Regions from separate parts of the Azospirillum baldaniorum genome, predicted to be linked through region 2. Evidence: riboswitches for the same ligand, from Rfam matches in the RefSeq annotation. Region 2 holds a riboswitch; each other region holds the start of a gene.
What was found. A riboswitch is a leader RNA that binds a small molecule or an ion and turns the genes downstream of it on or off. The one in region 2 is predicted to bind thiamine pyrophosphate.
Positions count from the first base shown of each region.

Region 1: it holds a riboswitch for thiamine pyrophosphate, as region 2 does, so the genes downstream of both, thiO (glycine oxidase ThiO) here and thiC (phosphomethylpyrimidine synthase ThiC) in region 2, are expected to answer to the same signal.
Region 3: it holds a riboswitch for thiamine pyrophosphate, as region 2 does, so the genes downstream of both, Sp245p_RS10550 (ABC transporter substrate-binding protein) here and thiC (phosphomethylpyrimidine synthase ThiC) in region 2, are expected to answer to the same signal.
Region 4: it holds a riboswitch for thiamine pyrophosphate, as region 2 does, so the genes downstream of both, Sp245p_RS20060 (LuxE/PaaK family acyltransferase) here and thiC (phosphomethylpyrimidine synthase ThiC) in region 2, are expected to answer to the same signal.

Region 1 is NZ_CP022262.1:617,482-622,210, forward strand. It holds gene Sp245p_RS34140 (hypothetical protein) at 1-256, opposite strand, end outside; gene Sp245p_RS34145 (PaaI family thioesterase) at 295-738, opposite strand; gene thiG (thiazole synthase) at 789-1,559, opposite strand; gene thiS (sulfur carrier protein ThiS) at 1,606-1,815, opposite strand; gene thiO (glycine oxidase ThiO) at 1,812-2,996, opposite strand; TPP riboswitch at 2,988-3,091, opposite strand; gene mgtE (magnesium transporter) at 3,138-4,577, opposite strand.
Region 2 is NZ_CP022253.1:1,950,073-1,954,801, reverse strand. It holds gene oxlT (oxalate/formate MFS antiporter) at 1-573, shown strand, start outside; gene Sp245p_RS09245 (hypothetical protein) at 646-834, opposite strand; TPP riboswitch at 1,039-1,151, shown strand; gene thiC (phosphomethylpyrimidine synthase ThiC) at 1,268-3,109, shown strand; gene oxlT (oxalate/formate MFS antiporter) at 3,186-4,484, opposite strand.
Region 3 is NZ_CP022253.1:2,219,009-2,223,737, reverse strand. It holds gene Sp245p_RS10565 (phytoene desaturase family protein) at 1-1,448, opposite strand, end outside; gene Sp245p_RS10560 (DMT family transporter) at 1,663-2,559, shown strand; gene Sp245p_RS10555 (STAS domain-containing protein) at 2,564-2,941, opposite strand; TPP riboswitch at 3,102-3,199, shown strand; gene Sp245p_RS10550 (ABC transporter substrate-binding protein) at 3,269-4,423, shown strand; gene Sp245p_RS10545 (branched-chain amino acid ABC transporter permease) at 4,431-4,729, shown strand, end outside.
Region 4 is NZ_CP022254.1:1,267,134-1,271,862, reverse strand. It holds gene Sp245p_RS20065 (acyl-CoA reductase) at 1-808, opposite strand, end outside; gene Sp245p_RS20060 (LuxE/PaaK family acyltransferase) at 808-1,887, opposite strand; TPP riboswitch at 1,962-2,091, opposite strand; gene Sp245p_RS20055 (DUF5672 family protein) at 2,233-3,957, shown strand; gene Sp245p_RS20050 (acetylornithine deacetylase/succinyl-diaminopimelate desuccinylase family protein) at 3,973-4,729, opposite strand, start outside.

The DNA of each region.
Region 1 (4,729 bases), on a different contig from region 2:
TGCGCTTGCCGTTCAGCACCATGTAGTAGTTGGTGGCCTGCCCGCCCTTGACCTCGGCCTTCACCTCGATCTTGCCGAATCGGGACTTGTAGAGGCCGGCGTCGGTTTCGCCGTCCGGCGCGCCGGGGGCGATGGCGCGGAAGGACACGGCGCCGCAGGCCGGCGGCTCCTTCTTCTGGGCAAGGGCCGGCTGGGTAAGCGCAACGGTGGCGATGCCCGCGACCAATGCGGCACCGAAAAGACGCGACAGCGGCATGCGAACCTCCTGGATCGGATGGAAGGGGTTGGGACGGGTCAGGCGGGAGCTTGGCAGAACAGGGTCTGCTGCATGATGGCGCAGTCCTTCTCCACCCCGCCGTCGAGCATCGAGATCTCGACGCTGGTGACGGTCAGGGTGCGGCCCGGCTTCAACACGCGGGCGCGGGCGATCATCACCTCGCCCTTGGCCGGCGACATCAGATTGACTTTGAACTCCACCGCCAGGACTTCGCTGCCCGCCGGCATCAGCGTGTAGCCGGCGTAGCCCCCGGCGTTGTCGGCCAGCGTGCTGACCATGCCCGCGTGGAAGAAGCCGTGCTGCTGCGTCAGGTCGGCGCGGAACGGCAGGCGCATCTCGCAGAAGCCAGGCTCCAGCCGCGTCAGCTCGATCCCCAGCGTCTTGCAGATCGGCTGGCGTTCGAAGCCGGCGCGGCAGCGCGCCTCCCAGTCCGGATCGCGCGGTTCGAAGGTCTTGGGCACGTCTCGGGTCTCTCTGATTGTGTTCGGGCGGCCCTTACCCTGCGCCAGCCTTACGTTCCGATCAAGCCGAGCTGCGGGCTCGACGCCTCCGCGAAGGCTCGTTTCGGCATGCGCCCGGCCAGACGGGCCGCCCGCCCCGCCGCCACCGCGTCGCGCATCGCCGCCGCCATGCGCACCGGATCGCGCGCCTTCGACACCGCGGTGTTCAGCAGCACGGCGGCACAGCCCAGCTCCATCGCCAGGGCGGCGTCCGACGCCGTGCCGATTCCGGCGTCCAGGACCACCGGCACCGGGCTGCGCGCGCAGATCGTCTCGATGGCGTGCGGGTTGCGGATGCCCAACCCCGAGCCGATGAAGGCGCCCAGCGGCATCACCGCCGCAGCACCCAGGTCGGCGAGCTTGCGGCAGGTCACCGGATCGTCGTTGCAGTAGGGCAGAACGGTGAAGCCGTCGGCCACCAATTCCTCGGTCGCGCGCAGCAGCTCCTCGACGTCGGGGTAGAGCAGCTCGCGGTCGCCGATGACCTCCAGCTTGATCCAGTCCACGCCCAGCGCCTCGCGGGCGAGTTGCGCGGTCAGCACCGCCTCCTTGGCGGTCAGGCAACCGGCGGTGTTGGGCAGCAGCCCGGCGCGGTCGCCGATGACGTCGACGAGGCTTTCCGAATAGCCGTCCAGGCTGATGCGCCGGATGGCCAGCGTGACCAGTTCGCTGCCGCTGGCCTCCAGCGCGTCCAGCATGACCTGCTGGTTCGGATAACCGGCGGTGCCGAGAAACAGGCGCGAGCGGAACTCACGGCCCGCTATGGTGAGCGTGTCGTTCATGGGTGTTTCCTTGGATGTCGGACCCGCGCTCCGGCGGGTGAGAATTTCAGCCGCCCTGCACGGGACGGATGATCTCCAGGGCGTCGCCCGCGGACAGGGGCGTCTCGTCCCAGCGGCGGGACGGCAGGACGGCGCCGTTGAGGGCGACCGCGACCCCGCGGGTGCCCGCGGCGATTCCCCGCCCGGCCAGCAGGGCGGCGACGGTGGGGGCGGCGAGGTCCTCCTCCCGCCCGTTGACACGGATGCGGGCGCTCATGCCGCGGCCCCCTTCGGCTGGGCGAAGCGGTCGAGCGCGAAGGGGCGGATCACCGGATCGGCCTCCCCGGTCAGGACCAGACGCGCCACCGAATCCGCGGTGACCGGGGTCAGCAGGATGCCGTTGCGGTGGTGCCCGGTGGCGTAGACCAGCCCCTCGACCTCCGAGAGGCCGAGGATCGGGGCGTCGTCGCGGGTGCCCGGGCGGAAGCCGGCCCATGCCTCCTCGATGGGCAGCTCGGCGATGCCCGGCAGGGCGCGCCATGCCCCCTCCAGCAGGGCGAACTGGCCCCCGGCGGTCAGCCGGTCGTCGAACCCGCGCTCCTCCGTCGTGGCGCCGACGAGCAGCCGCCCGTCCAGCCGCGGGATCAGGTAGGTGCCGGGGGTCCACACCACATGGCGCAGCAACGGCAGGCGGGCGTCCATGCGCAGGCAGAGCATCTGTCCCTTCACCGGGCGCACGGGCGGCCGCACCGCCGGAGACAACCCGTCGATCCAGCCCGACCACGCCCCGGCGGCCAGAACCACTTGATCGGCCTCGACCAGACGGTCCTCGACCTGGATACCGACCGCCCGACCACCGCGGACTTCGATGCGGGACACCTCAGCGTATTCGTGCACCACGGCGCCGGCCCGCAGGGCGGCGGCGTGCAGGGCGGTGGCGACCTTGCGGTTGTCGACCTGATGGTCGCCTGCGCAAAACAGCGCGCCGGCGACGCCCGGCTGGAGATAGGGCTCGCGCCGCCGCACCTCCGCCCCGCTCAGCCATTCCACCGGCAGGCCGAGCCTGGTCTGGAAATCGTGCAGGAAGCGCACCTTGGCCGCGTCGTCGGCGTTCAGCGCGATGACCATCGTGCCTTCGCCGCGCAGGTCCACCGCCATGCCGGAAGCGGCCTCCAACTCCGCCGCGAAGGCGGGCCACAGGTCCTGCGATGCGCGGGTCAGCGGCAGAAGGCTCTCTTCGCCGGGTTCGGTCTCGACACAAGCGGCGAGCATGCCGCCCGCGGCGTGGCTGGCGCCCCGGCCGGCAGCGCCGCGGTCGAAGACCTCGACCCGGCAGCCGGCGGCGGCCAGCCTCCAGGCGATGGACAGGCCGATCACCCCGGCGCCGATCACGGCGATGGAGGGCCCTCCAGAAACGGAAAGAGCGGAATCAGAATGAGATAAGGGCGCGGATACCATGCGGCGGCTCCCTTCGCTGGCATTATCCAGACAGGTTCGATGGGTGTGATCTCAGCCGCGTGAGCGCATCCCGCACGGCACCCCAGCCAATGCCCGGATCATCCGGAAGAGAGCCGCCTTTGGCAAGCCCCTTTTCGTTGGTCACAACAACAAAAGCGACGCCAGCCCCAGGAAGGACAGGAAGCCGATGACATCGGTCATGGTGGTCAGGAAGACCGAACTCGCCACCGCCGGATCGACGCCCAGCCGGTCCAGCCCGATGGGAATCAGCACGCCGCACAGGCCGGCGACGAACAGGTTGATGACCATGGCGCAGCCGATGACCAGGCCGATCATCGGCTCGAACCACGTCGCGGCGATGGCCCCCACCAGCGTGGCGAAGACGGCGCCGTTGAGCAGCCCGACCAGAACCTCCTTCCCCACCACGCGGGGCGCGTTGGAGGACGACAGCTCGCGCGTCGCCAGGGCGCGCACCGCTACGGTCAGGGTCTGGGTCCCGGCGTTGCCGCCCATCGAGGCGGTGATCGGCATCAGCACGGCCAGCGCCACGATCTGTTCGATGGTCGCCTCGAACAGCGAGATGACGCCCGCCGCGGCGAAGGCGGTGAACAGATTCACGCCCAGCCAGGAAATGCGCGAGCGCGAGGTCTCCAGAACCGAGCGGTAGATCGAGGTGTCGCCGACGCCGCCCAGCTTGCCGATGTCGTCTTCGGCTTCCTCGTCGATGATGTGGACCACGTCGTCGACGGTGATGACGCCGATCAACCGCCCGCCGGCATCCACCACAGGGGCGGAGACCAGGGCGTATTGGCGGAACAGGTTCGCCACCTCCTCCTGATCCATGGTGGCGGGGATGGTGTCCACCTCCTCCGTCACCAGATCGGCAATGCGGATCGACCGCTTCTGGCGCAGCAGGCGCGACAGCGGCACCGCGCCGACCACCCGGTGCATCGGATCGACGACGAAGATATCGTAGAAGTCCTCCGGCAGCTCGTCGGTGGCGGCACGGACGTAATCGATGGTCTTGCCCACCGTCCAGAACTGCGGCACCGCCACCAGATCGCGCTGCATCAGGCGGCCGGCGGTGTATTCGTCGTAGGTCAGGTTCTCCTGGACCAGCGCGCGGTCGGCGGCCGGCAGATTCTCCAGCACCTCGCGCCGGGTGTCCTCGTCCAGGTCCTCGATGACGTCGACGGCGTCGTCGGTGTCCAGCTCCGCGACGGCGGCGGCCAGCTCCTTCGGTTCGAACAGCTCGACGATCTCTTCGCGGAGATCGGGGTTGAGGTAGCTCAGCACCTCGCCGTCGAAGTCGGGACGCAGGACACCGATCAGCGCCTCCCGGTCATCGTGACCGAGCTGCTCGATCAGGTCGGCGATGTCGGCGGGGTGAAGCTTGTCCACCTCCGCGCGCAGATCGTCGCGCCGTCCGGCGTGCAGCCGTTCGACGATCTCCTCCACGAACTCCGGCTCAACACCATAGGCGCGCTCCTCCTCGCCGTCCTCGCGGGGCGGGGCGGGGCGTTCGGCCGGGTGCGGCACATCGTCCTGGATACGATCCGGTTCCTGGCGGTCGGTGTGCATGGCGGCACCCTCCCTGTACGATGGCAATGCGGCGTGACGGCATGGTCCTGCGATCGGCCGACCATGGCGCACCGGCGTTTGCGGGTTGGTGGGGAGCCCTTGCGGGTTCCCGCCGGGGCGCCCACCGAATATAGGTGTGACACCGCTTTGTC
Region 2 (4,729 bases):
ATCGCCCACGATCTGGGCGTGAAGGAAGCCCCGATCAGCCTGTTCGGCATCACCATGGCGGCTCTGCCCTTCGCGCTGATGCTCGACCGCGTGATGAACGGCATCTCCCGTCCGCTGTTCGGCTTCGTCTCCGACCACATCGGCCGTGAAGCGACCATGTTCATCGCCTTCACCTTCGAAGGCCTCGGCATCCTGATGCTCAGCCGCTTCGGCCACGACCCGATCATGTTCCTGATCCTGTCGGGTCTGGTGTTCCTGGCCTGGGGCGAAGTGTACAGCCTGTTCAGCGCCACTTCGGCGGACACCTTTGGCACCAAGCATGCGGCGAAGATCTACGGCGTGCTGTACTGCGCCAAGGGCGTCGCGGCCCTGCTGGTCCCGCTGGGCAACCTGCTGATGGAAGCCACCGGCACCTGGGCGACCGTGCTCTACATCTGCGCCACCATGGACCTCATCGCGGCCTTCTGCGCCATCGCGGTCCTGCGGCCCATGTTGCGCAAGCATCACGCCCGAAACGCCGAACTCGCCGCCCAGCAGGGTGCGGGTGGGCTGGCGGTGCAGCCCGGCCACTGATCGGCCCGCGAAGCTTCAGGTTTCTTGTCTCGAATGACGGCCGCCGCGCGCACCCCGCGCGGCGGCCTTCTTTCATTCCAGGAAGAAGGGACGGTTGTGGCCCTCGCCGGACTGGTTGAAGCGGTCCGACGACCAGAGACCGTCCGGCTGCTCGTCCTGCGGATCGGCGTTCCACTCGTCGTCCTCCCGCATCAGCAGGGTCAGGCCATGGCCCATCAGTCCGGCCAGGGCGACGAAGGCGATCATCTGGGATTCGAGCATGGGACGGGCTCCGGGCACTCGGGAGGGGATGTTGCTTCTTGTTGTTGTGATGCAGCATAGCGGCCCGGCTCAGGCTGCGCAATAGGATTTTGTATACCAGATAATGGATACCAGAAACGCGCCAAGCGCATTGATCGGGCGGGATTCGCCGTGAATCGCGCTGTGAATCGCATTGACGTGGGTGGGGCGGATCGTTCAGCATGGCGACGTTCCAAGGGGAGCCCCATAGCACGGGGCTGAGATGATGCCGTAAGGCGCCGAACCCTTTGAACCTGATCCGGGTCGTACCGGCGTAGGGACAGGAACAAACGGGCCACGGTCACGCGCACCCCCATCGCGCACCCCTCCATGGGGACCGCTCCGGTCGTCCGTTCTGCCGCTCCGTCACACCCGGGTCTCCAACGATCCTATGTGCGATGGAGATCCACAGCAGATGCCCGACACTCTTCCCTCCGCTTCGAAAGACGCCGCGCCGTCCGACCATTTCTCGGTGACGACCGGCCCGCTGCCGTCGTCCAGCAAGGTCCATGTGGCCGGGGAGCGCTTCCCCGACCTGCGCGTGGCGATGCGCGACATCCATGTCGGCGGCGGCGAGCCGCCGGTGCGCGTCTACGACACCTCCGGCCCCTACAGCGATCCCGCGGTGCAGACCGACATCCGCCGCGGCCTAGCGGAGCTGCGCCGTTCCTGGATCGAGGCCCGCGGCGACGTCGAGGCCTATGAGGGCCGCGAGGTCCGTCCGGAGGACGACGGGCTGCGCGTCGGCGAGACGCGCGCCGTGCCCGTCTTCGACCGCGCCGGGCGCCGTCCGCTGCGCGGCAAGCCGGGCCGGACGGTCACGCAGATGGCCTACGCCCGCGCCGGCATCGTCACGCCGGAGATGGAGTACATCGCCGTCCGCGAAAATCTGGGCCGCCAGCGGCTGGCCGAGGCGGCGGCGCGGGATGGTGACGATTTCGGCGCCTCCATCCCCGACCATGTGACGCCGGAGTTCGTCCGCGACGAAGTGGCGCGCGGGCGGGCGATCATCCCGTCCAACATCAACCACCCCGAATCGGAGCCGATGATCATCGGCCGCAACTTCCTCACCAAGATCAACGCGAACATCGGCAACTCCGCCGTCGCGTCCTCGGTGGGGGAGGAGGTCGACAAGATGGTCTGGTCGATCCGCTGGGGCGCCGACACCGTGATGGACCTGTCCACCGGCCGCAACATCCACACCACCCGTGAATGGATCCTGCGCAACAGCCCGGTCCCCATCGGCACCGTGCCGATCTATCAGGCGCTGGAGAAGGTGGGCGGCAAGGCCGAGGACCTGACCTGGGAGATCTTCCGCGACACGCTGATCGAGCAGGCGGAGCAGGGGGTGGATTACTTCACCATCCACGCCGGCATCCGTCTGGCGCACATCCCGCTAACCGCGAAGCGCACCACCGGCATCGTGTCGCGCGGCGGCTCGATCATGGCGAAATGGTGCCTGTCCCACCACCGCGAGAGCTTCCTCTACGAGCGGTTCGAGGAGATCTGCGAGATCATGAAGGCGTACGACGTCGCCTTCTCGCTGGGCGACGGCTTGCGCCCCGGTTCCATCGCCGACGCCAACGACGCCGCCCAGTTCGCCGAGCTGGAGACGCTGGGCGAGCTGACCAAGATCGCCTGGAAGCACGATGTGCAGGTGATGATCGAGGGGCCGGGCCATGTGCCCATGCACAAGATCAAGGCCAACGTCGACAAGCAGCTGGCGCTGTGCGGCGAGGCGCCCTTCTACACGCTCGGGCCGCTGACCACGGACATCGCGCCGGGTTACGACCACATCACCAGCGCCATCGGCGCCGCCATGATCGGCTGGTTCGGCACGGCGATGCTCTGCTACGTCACGCCGAAGGAGCATCTGGGGCTGCCGGACCGCGACGACGTCAAGGTGGGCGTGGTCACCTACAAGATCGCCGCCCACGCCGCTGACCTCGCCAAGGGCCATCCCGGCGCCCAGGAACGCGACGACGCCCTGTCGCGCGCCCGCTTCGAGTTCCGCTGGCGCGACCAGTTCCACCTGTCGCTCGACCCTGAGACGGCGGAGCGCTTCCACGATCAGACCTTGCCGGCGGAGGGGGCGAAGGTCGCGCATTTCTGTTCGATGTGCGGGCCGAAGTTCTGCTCGATGAAGATCACGCAGGAGGTGCGGGACTACGCCAACTCCGGCATGGCCGAGATGTCGGAGAGCTTCCGCGCCAAGGGCGGGGAGATTTATTTGGAGGAGGGGCAGGCGGCGGACTGACCTCCCGAATCGAAAAGGGGACGCCCTCGCGGGCGTCCCCTCGCTTCGGCTCCTTCCCCAAGCGGGGAAAAGAGCGTCAGGGCGTTGCCGTCACGCTCCGGCCGCTGCGCGCGTCCAGCGATTCGGCGGCCATGCGATTCCGCATCGGGCGCAGGACGAACAGCGCCAGCACGGCGGCCAGCGCGTTGACCGCGGCGGCCAGTAGGAAGACGGCGTGCCAGCTTCCCGTCGCGTCGGCGATGATGTTGGCGAAGGGGATCAGCAGCGCCGCCGTGCCCTTGGCGGTGTAGAGCAGGCCGGCGTTGCTGGCGGCGAACTTCGACCCGAAGGTGTCGGCACAGCAGGCCGGGAACAGGCTGTAGATCTCGCCCCAGGCGAAGAAGACCAGACCGGTCAGCAGCACGAAGGCCACCGGGTCGCGGCCGTAGAGGCTGAGTGCGACGATGCCCACCGCCTCGATGGCGAAGGCGATGAACATGGTGTTCTCGCGCCCGATGTGGTCGGACACCCACCCGAAGAAGGGGCGCGTCAGCCCGTTCAGCACCCGGTCGATGGACAGGGCGAAGGTCAGGGCGGGCAGGGTCAGGCCGAGGATGCTGACCGGCGCGTGGGCCAGCCCGAAATCCTGGGCGATCGGGCCGAGCTGGGCCGTCGCCATCAGCCCGCCGCCGGCCACCATCACGAACATGGCGTACATGACCCAGAAGACCGGCGTGCGGACCATCTGGCTCGGCGTGTATTGCCGCTGCGCGGGCGGGGTGGCGAAGCCGCCGCGGGCGAGCGGAGCGGACGGCGGGGCGACCAGCAGCCAGGCGAGCGCGAAGACCACCAGCCCCTGTCCCAGCCCGAAGGCCATGAAGGTCGCCTCGTAGCCCGAGGTCTCGATCATCGTGGCGATGGGCACCACCGTCAGGGCGGAGCCGGCTCCGAAGCCCGCCGCGGTGATGCCGGCGGCCAGACCGCGCCGGTCGGGAAACCATTTCAGCGCGTTGCCGACGCAGGTGCCGTAGACGGCGCCCGCCCCGATGCCGCCGATGGCCGCCGCGACGTAGAGCACGAGCAGCGAGTCCGCCACCGCGTTCAGCGCCCAGGAGGCGGCGCAGAGCACCGAGCCGAACAGCACGACGATCCGCGGGCCGAAGCGATCCACGAACCAGCCCTCGACGGGCACCAGCCATGTTTCGGTGACGATGAAGATGGTGAAGGCCACCTGGATGGCCGCACGGCCCCAGCCGTGCTTGTCGTCGATGGGTTCGACGAAGAGGGTCCATCCGTACTGCAGATTGGCGATCATCGACATGCAGATGACGCCGGCAAGCAACTGCATCCAACGCCCGCCGACAGGCAGGGCGCTTTGCGCACCGGTTTGGCGCATATGGTTCCTCCCGGATGGGTCCGCTATCTCGTTCTTGTCCTGGCGCGCGCGGGGTGCGTTCGGTGCCCGACCGCTTCGCTTTATCCTTCGAACGGGGCGGCCCGGCTGCATGCTGTTGGCATGCCAGACGCCATATTCGTGATGCCTTGACGGTGAGTGTGGCGGATAATCCGTGGAGTCATCAACAAATTTTCGTGAGCGGGCGCCGCTCTGGCCGTAAGTGATATATCAAATCGGCCGGCGGC
Region 3 (4,729 bases), 270 kb from region 2:
TCGGCGTTGGAAATCACCGCGGCGGCGGCGATGCGCTTGCCGTCCAGGGTCTCGACCCCGGCGGCCCGGCCGTCCTCGACCAGGATGCGGCGGACGGGGGTGCGCAGCCGGACCTCGCCGCCCTTGGCGCGGATCGCCTCGACCAGAGCGTCGGCGAGCCGCTGCGATCCGCCCTCCGGATAGGCGCCGCCGTCGAAGAAGTAGCCGAAGATCGGCGCCATCCGGGTGGCACCCAGCCGCTCCGGGCGGTCCGACAGGTAGCCGGTCAGGCTGGACAGCAGGGCGCGGGCCCCGGCGTCGGGCACGTAATGCTCCAGCATCTCCAGAAAGCCGCGGTCCTGCCAGCGGAAGGCCTGCGGGCACTCCAGCGGGTAGGCGCGCATCGCCGCGACGTCGCGCGGGATGTGGGGAAGGCCGGTCTCGGCGCAGCCGCGGTAGAGGTCGCGGTAGACGCCGCGCATCTCCTCCACAAAGGCGGCGGCCCCGGCGGCGCTGCCGGGATGCTCCCGCGCGATCAGGGCGGCCAGACCCGCGGCGTCGCCGGGCAACGGCTGAGGGACGCCGTTTCGGACGATGGCGCGGTGCACCGGCTGCCAGCACACGCGGTCCGCCACGCCGACCGTGCGCAGCAAATGCCCGACCGGGCCATCCGGATGGGTGCCGCTGACGTCGTGCACCCCGGCGTCGAAGGTGAAACGCCCCACCGTCCCGTCGCGCAGCCGCACTTTGCGGTCCCAGGAGGAGCAATAGCCACCTGGGCGGTCGTGCGCCTCCAGGACGGAGACGCGGACCCCGGCCTCCGCCAGAAGGGCCGCCGCGGTCAGCCCGCCGATGCCGGCGCCGACAACGACGACACCGTCCTTTTGTCCGAGGACGGCGGGCGCGGGCCAGGGGTAAGGCTCCCGTTCGGCCAGACGGCGGGCGACGGCCCGGTTGACCAGCCAGTCCGGCAAGTGGCGATTCCCCAGAATGCCGGCCAGCGTGGCGAGGGCGGAGGTGACGACGCCGACCTCCGTCGTGACGGCGAAGCCGGCAGCGCCGGCCAGGAAGACCACGCCCCACAGCGCGGTGACCGCCTTGTTGACGGCGACGAACTGCGGCAAGTGCCACAGGCCGGGCGGTGTCGTCTCACGGGCGTAGGGCAGGGTGAAGGGACGGCCGAGCGCGAGCGAGGCGAAGGCCATGCCGGCCAGGGCGAGATGAACGGTCATCCCCATACGCTCCAGCGGTCCGATGAGGAGCAACAGGGCGAAGAAGACGGCGGCGACCAGTTCCGGCGCCTTCGGCGATCGGGCACGCCAATCATGGGCGCAGAGCGTCAGGCTGAGCAGCAGCGCCGCCAGCACGGCCGCCGCATGGCCCGCCGGTTGCAGAGCGCCGAAAGCGATCCAGGGCGAGAAGCCGACGAGGATGCGGATCGATTGGGGTATCGGCTTTGACAGGAGCATGGTGGACCCTTGCGGTGGTGACGCCCGCCAGACTGTCCACCGCATCGGCCGGGGCCAGCGCCGATCCGCGAAAGGCCGGGGTCGCTTCGCCAAACGTCCGCCCGGCGATTCACGAAGCGTGAATCGCCGACGCACTCTCCAGGCGATGCGGCGCGGGCCAGACCTGCGGTTGCGGCATTGGGCAGCGTCCGGGCTGCTCATATACTGTGCAATCATGACCCAAGCCGCCGCTCTTCCCGCCGCTGCCGCCAGCGACGACACCCGCCGTGCCATCGGCTGCTTCGTGCTGGCCATCTTCCTGTTCGCGGGCATGGACACGCTCATCAAATACTTGAGCAGCGGCTATCCGGTGGCGCAGCTCATGTTCGCGCGGTCGTTGGTGGCGGTGGTGCTGGTCGGCGGCATTTCGGTGGCGCGCGGCGGCTGGGGTGGGATGCGCACGCGGCGCCCGGTCGCCCACGTCTTCCGTTCGCTGGCCGGGTTGCTGTCGATGGGCTGCTTCTTCTACGCCTTCAAGCATCTGCCGCTGGCCGAGGTCTATGTGCTGAGCTTCGCCGGGCCGCTGTTCATCACGGCGCTGTCGATGCCGCTGCTCGGCGAGCCGGTGGGCTGGCGGCGCTGGGCGGCGGTGCTGGTCGGCTTCGGCGGCGTGGTGGTGATGGCCCGCCCGGAGGCCGACGCACCGCTCCTGCCGATTGTCGTCGGCGTGGCTGCGGCCTTCTTCTATGCGCTGGCGATGATCGCGGTGCGTGGCCTGTCGCGGACGGAGAGCAACACCGCCATTGTCGTTTATCTGCTGCTGACCACCACGGTGGTGAGTGGCGTGGCGGCGATTCCCGACTGGGTGCAGCCGGGCGGGTTCGACCTCGGGCTGATGCTTCTGGTCGGCACGCTGGGCGGCGCGGCGCAGGTGCTGATGACCCAGGCCTTCCGCCTGGGCCGTGCCGCGGTGGTGGCGCCCTTCGAATACACGGGGATGATCTGGGCGACCTTGCTCGGCTTCCTGGTCTTCGGCGACGTGCCGACTCCCACGGTCCTGGCCGGTGCCGGGATCATCATCGCCAGCGGGCTCTACATCCTCTATCGGGAAACGCTGCGCCGCGGCGACTGACGGGTCAGGCGGCGGCGGGAAGCGTCAACCCGCCGTCGACGGCGTGCGGGGAGGCCGTCAGGGCGATGATCCGGCTGCGCTCCAGCACGCGCCGGATCCGCGGCGGGTGATTCTCGAAGGCGATAGCGCCGCCGCAGTCGAGCACCGCGTTGCGCAGCGCCAGCAGAATGCCGATGCCGCAGGAATCGAGGAACTCCACCCGTCCCAGATCGACGCGCAGGGTCAGCGCCCGTGCCTCCGCGACGCGGCGGAGCAGGGGCGTCAGGCCGGGCAGGGCGGCGTGGTCGATCCGCCCTGACAGGACGGCGCGCAACTCGCATCCGCCTTGCGCCGTGGCGAAGGGGTTGAGGGTGACGGTGCTGTGCGACGGGGTGGGCCGCATGCTTCGGGGCGACTTCCGGTTGGGGCGACGGTCCGGCGCGGGCCGGGGGCGGCGGAAGGAACCACGGGAAGCACGACTCTCCGGTGTCTGTTGCGTTGCGAAATTGTGAAAAGGCGCCGGGCCGCCGCTTGACAGCCGCGCGCCGGGCTCACACTGTGCACACGAACGGCTGGGGTGCCTGCCGCAAGGCGGGCTGAGACCACACCCATCGAACCTGATCTGGGTCATGCCAGCGAAGGGAGCCAAGCGTTCGAGGCTGTGCCGCCGCTACTTCCCTGGCCTCCTCGTCCTCGCGCGGTTCTTCGCCGGGCAGGAGGAGACACATCCATGCGGCGCTTCCTTTCCATCCTCTCGGCAACGGCCATTTCGGCGGTCTTTTCGGCGTCGCTCCTCCCGGGCGCGGCGCGGGCGGGCGAGGCGTCGGTCCCCGTGCTGGTGCCGCTGACCGGCTTCCTGTCGCTGGAGGGCACGAGCCAGCGCAACGGCGCGGTCCTGGCGCTGAAGGACGCGCCCGCGGGTGTGGCGGTGCGGTCGGAGGTGATCGACACCGGCACCTCTCCGGAGGCCGCGGTCACGGCGCTGGAGCGTGCGGCGGGCGGCAAGGTCACCGCGGTGGCGGCCAGCATGCTGGGCACGCAGATGCTGGCGATGCTGCCGCTGGCCCAGGACTACAAAATTCCGCTGGTCACCGTGTCGGGTACGGCAAGCATCACCGAGCAGGGCAACCCCTGGGTCTTCCGCTTCTTCCCCGGCGACGCGGTGACCAAGGAGGCCCATGCCCGCTACGTGGCGGAGGAATTGGGCAAGAAGCGCCCGGCGGTGATCTACCAGACGACGGCCTACGGGCAGAGCGGCAAGGCCCATCTGGAGCAGGCCTTCAAGAAGCTCGGCGTCGAGCCGGTGTTCGAGGAGGGCGTGGACCCCGCCGCCAAGGATCTGCTGCCCGTCCTGACCAAGGCGCTGGCCGCCAAGCCCGACGTGCTGGTGCTGCATCTGCATTCCGGCCCGACCGCCCTGTTCATCCGGCAGGCGGCGGCCAACGGGGTGGCGGTGCCGATCGTCGCCGGCTCCGCCATGCACCAGCCGAGCACGGCGGCGCTTCTGGAACCGGCCGAGCTGAAGGGCGTCTGCGCCGAGACGGCGGCCTCGCCGATCTCCGGCGGCAGCCCGGAGGTGGAGGCCTTCACCGCCGCCTACCGCGCCGCCTTCAACGCGGAGCCGGACGCCTTCGCGCTCGGCCAGTATGACGGCATCCGCATGGTGCTGGCGGCGGTGCAGGGCGGTGCGGACAACGCGGAAGCGGTGCGCAAGGCCCTGTCCGGCGGGACTCACCAGGGCCTCGCCATGACCTACAAATCGGACGGCAAGGGCAACATGGCGCATTCCGCGGTGATCGTCTGCTACGACGGCGCCTCGCGCGTGCCGGCGATCGCCAAGCGCTACGACAACCTGACCGGCGTGGTGACCGGCATGGTGAAGTGAGCAAGCCTTGATCACCCTGCAGCTTCTCGTCAACGGCCTCGCCCTGGGTGCGGCCTACGCGCTGGTCGCGCTCGGCTTCGTGCTGGTGCTGAACGCCACCGCGGCGGTGAATTTTGCGCAGGGCGATCTCGTGATGGCCGGCGGTCTGCTCGGCGTGGCGCTGGCGCCGCATCTGCCGGGGTATCTGCCGCTGCCCGGACTGCTTCTGCTGCCGGTGGTGCTGGTGCTGATGGCCGGGCTTGGGTTGCTGCTGGCGGCGGCGGCCTATCTTCCGCTGCGCCGCCGCCCGCCGGTGGCGGTCTTCAT
Region 4 (4,729 bases), on a different contig from region 2:
CGAGCGCGGAGCGGGCGACCATGCCGAAGCTGATCTTGTGGCCGTAGGGCAGGAAGCGCGCGGTGATCGGCACCCGCGCCCGGATGGCCTCCAGCGCGTCGTTGCCGCCATAGGCGACCACCGTGTCGGCGCGGCCCAGCCACGCGCGCTCCGCCGCCTCGTCGCCGCCCTTCCACCAGACGATGGCGATGCAATCGGCCAGCTCCGGGTCGATCTCCCCCAGGATTTGCGCGAACCAGCCGGCGAACAGCGGCTCGGCGCTCGGCAGCTTGCCGACCGTGCCGGCCTTCACCAGCAGGCCGGAGATCAGGCTCCACAGCGGCAGGCCCGGCACGTTGCCCGCCCAGACATGCAGCAGCAGTTCCGGCCCGAAGGCGCGGGCGAAGCCGCCCTTGGGCATCGGCTGGAAATCGTCGAGCACCGCCGGGTTGGCGAAATCCTCGGCGATGAATTTCCGCAGCTCCGGCCCGCGGAAGGTCTTCAGATAGCCGGTCAGCCCCAGCCGGACCATCTCGGCGTCGTAGCCGGTGACCAGCGGCAGCAGCCGTTCCGCCTTCCGCCGCCACGGGTCGTCGCGGTCGAGCAGCCGGGCGACGGCGCGGTCGATGGTGGCGGCGATCTCCGCGACGGTGCGGCGTCTCAGGTAAGTCCGCGCGTTCGTCCGCACCCGCGTTGCCAATTCAGCGACCTGTGGCTCGGTCAGCACCGGCACCGCCACGTCGAGCGTCTCGGCGCCGCGCCGGAAGGTCAGCGTCCGCCAGTCCACCGCGTCGGCGGACAGCCCCGGCAAATGCCCGGCGCGCTCCATCAGGAAGCCCGTGCCGCTTTGAGGAAGTCCTCGACCGCCATGGAGCAGCCCTTGGCGTCCGCCCCGTCGGCCCGGCCGAGAAGCTGGAAGCCGCCGTCCACCTCCACCCCCGCATCCTCGGTCAGGATGGCCGACGCGCAGTTGAAATGGGCCAGATCGTGATGGACGAGCACGCCGACGCTGCCGCGCGGCACCTCCTGCCCGGTCAGCGGGTTGATGACCCGGCTGCGGATCCAGTGCGGGCCGGACTTCACCGACGGGCAGGCCTCGTTGCCGTCGTCGTAGAACTGGGTGCTCAGCTCGGTCATGCCGTACATGTTGATGCACAGCCGGCGCGGCACACCGAAGGTCGCGGACAGGCGGCTGTAGAACTCCTCCGCCGCCATCTCGCGCGACTGGCCCTTGAAGCCGCCGGTGTCGAGGATGCGGCTGCCCGCCGGCAGGGCGAAGCTCCGCCCCCGCTCGGCCAGCGCGTCCATCAGATGCACGACGCTGAAGCTCGCCCCCAGCAGGGCGTAGGGTTCGCCGGTGGCCTCGGCACGGGACAGCTCGGCGATGGCCCCGTCCACGTCCAGCCCGGCGTCGGAGACGAAATACCGGCTCTCCGCCGTCCCGAATTCGCTCTTGGCCAGCGCCAGATAATGGGCGAGCGAGGAGTTGGGCATCGCCTGCTCGGTCGGGAACAGGATGCCCATGCGCAGCCGATCATGCTCACCCATAAAGCGGCGGCGGAAGTTGACGGTCATCGAGCGGTCGTAGACCGCCAGCGTCGGGTGATGGCTCTTGCCCCGCACGCCCTTGGTGGTGCCGCTGGTCATGAAGACGTGCGGGCATTCCTCCGGCGGGCGGCCGCTCAGCGTCAGGTCCTTGAAGGCGCTGATCGGCACGGCGGGCACGTCGCGCCAGCTCTTCACCGTGCGCAGGGTGCGCGCCCGCTGGGTGGCGAAGCGGCGGTAGGGGGCGTTGGTCTCGAACTGGTGGGCGAAGACGGCCAGCGCCATGCGGTTGAACGCCTCCTCGTCCGCCTCTCCGGCGGCGATGAAGGCCAGCAGCTCTTCGACAAGTCGGGCTTCGGTCACGTCCGCACACCTTTTGCAACGCCAACAAACTGTTGCCGGGACAAGCGGTGTCTGGATGGAATGGGGGTACGCCGTGCCGCCCTTCAGTCCCGTCCCTACGCCGGTATGACCCGGATCAGGTTCGATGGGTCACCGCGTTGTCCGGATGAAAGCGCCGGACCGGCGGAGTCTCAGCCTCCTAGCGAGGCCCCCCAGGGAACATTCGCAAGCTAAGGGACCGGCCCCCGCCCGTCAAGGAGGTCGGGCTCTGAGACGCACGGCGCTCCGCCCGTGGCAGCCCCACAACCGCCGTGATAGGATCCGCGCCCGCGGGCGGCCGACGCCGGCGGCAGAACGGGGAACGGGATGGTGAGGATCGAGGACTGCACGCTGGTGTTCGCCGACACGGCGAACCACGCCCTGGTCGAGATGGCCATCCGGGACAGCATCGCCGCCTGCCGCTTCTCCAGCGTCCTGCTGCTGTCCGACCGCGATCCGAAGATCCCCGGCGTCGATTTCCACCGCATCGCCCCGATCAACGACATCGACGACTATTCGGACACGATCAACGTCCGCCTGCGCCGGCTGGTGACGACGGGCCATGTCCTGATCGCGCAGTGGGACGGCTTCGTCGCCGACCCACAGGCATGGACGGAGGAGTTCCGCGCCTTCGACTACATCGGCGCCCGCTGGGGCTGGTACGACGACGGCATGACGGTGGGGAACGGCGGCTTCTCCCTGCGCTCCGCCGCCCTGCTCGACCGGCTGCGCGACCTGCCCTTCGAAGCCGGCATCCCCGAGGACCACGTCATCTGCCGGACCGAGCGCCCGGCGCTGGAGAAGGCCGGCATCCGCTTCGCCCCGGAGGCCGTGGCCGACCGCTTCGCCTTCGAGCGCACGCCGGTGCCGGGACCGGCCTTCGGCTTCCACGGCCTGTTCAACTTCGGCAAGGTGCTGGGGGACCGCGCGCTGGAGGAACGGATCGAGGTGATGGACGGCCCGCTTCTCGACCGGCGCGACTACACCGACCTGATGACCAGCCTCGCGCTGTCCGGACGCAAGGCCCCCTTCGCCTCCATGGTCCGCAAGCTGGTGGCGCGGCGGGACGAGACGTTCCTGCGCTCCCAGATCACCGAATGGACGAGCGGCGTGCAGCGGGACTATGTGCTGGCCCTGGCCGATGCGGTGCAGACGACGGCGGCGCCGGGGTCGCGCTGGCCGGCGGTGGCCGCGCCGCAGCGACGCCAGCCGAAGATCTACGACTGCTTCACCTTCCACAACGAACTCGACCTTCTGGAGCTGCGCTTCCGCGAGCTGTACGACACGGTCGACCAGTTCGTGATCGTCGAGGCCAAGCAGACCTTCACCGGCGCGCCCAAGCCGCTGCATTTCATGGAGGAGCGCGATCGCTTCCTGCCCTTCCTGGACAAGGTGAAGCTGGTCGTCGCCCCCGACTTCCCGGAAACCGACAATCCCTGGGTGCGCGAGCGGGCGCAGCGGAACGCCATCGCGCTCGGGCTGGACAAGGTGGAGCCGGACGACATCGTCATCGTTTCAGACGTGGACGAGATTTTGCGCGCCCGCTCGGTCGCGTCGCTGCGCGACAGTTCGGCGATGATCGCGGGGTTCCGCGTGCCGCTGTTCTACTTCAAGGTCAATTTCATGAACGTGGAGGGCGAGAACTTTTCGGTCTTCCCCGTCGCCGTCCGCGGGCTGATGGCCCGGATGACCACGCCGCAGCAGATCCGGGAGAGCCGCGGCACGCTGGACCGCTACACCCCCGAGACGCGTCCGCCCTACGTGGACATCCTGCCCCACGCGGGCTGGCATTTCTCCTACATCGGCGACGACGACGCCATCCGGCACAAGATCCAGAGCTTCTCGCACCAGGAGCTGAACCGCGACGACATCCTCGACGGCATCGACGTGCCCCGCTTCCTCGCGGAGGGCAGCGACCTCTTCCACCGTCCCGGCTACCGCTGGCAGTCCGTGGAGCTGAACGACTATTTCCCGGCGAACCTCCTGGGCGAACGCGAACGCTGGGCGGACTTCATCGCCGAGGAGGTCGGCGGCCGGGTCACCTGGAAGTAGCCGGCGCTCTTTCCCCTACACCTCCCGCCGCAGCAAAGACAGGGCGGCCATCGCCATCACCTGGGCGGAATGGACCATGTCATCGATGCCCACATACTCGTCTGGCTGGTGGGCGAGGTCGAGGATGCCGGGGCCGTAGGCGATGCAGTCCTTGAGATGCCCGACCCGCGCGATGTGCTTCTGGTCGTAGGTGCCGGGGGACACCACCTGCGCCGCCGGGCGGCCCAGCACCGTCTCGATGGCCGCCCCCACCGCCCGAACCACCGGCGCGTCGGCGTCGGTCAGGGTGGGCAGGAAGGCCAGCACCTCGCGCAGCTCATAGTCGAAGCCGGGGCGCTCGCGGCGCAGATCCTCCAGGATGCCGACGATCTCCGCCCGCACCTCCTCCGGGTCCTCCTCGATCAGGTAGCGGCGGTCGATGACCATGCGGCAGCGGTCGGGCACCATCGGGCTGGGCAAGCCGCCATGGTCCTCCGGCTGGCCGCCGTGGATGGCGTTGATGTTCAGGGTGGATTGCCGCGCCCCTTCCGGGACCACCGGCATGGCGGTGCGCTTGGCGGCCAAGCGGGGGATCAGCTCCGTCTCGATCCGGTGCAGCACGGCGCCCATGTGGCGCACCGCGCAGTTGCCGAGGAAGGGCATGGAACCGTGGGCGACCCGACCCTTCGTCTCGATCTCCGCCCACCAGACGCCGCGGTGGCCGATGCACACGCGGTCGACGTTCAGCGGCTCCGGAATGATGACGTGATCGACTCGCGGGCGGGAGAAATAG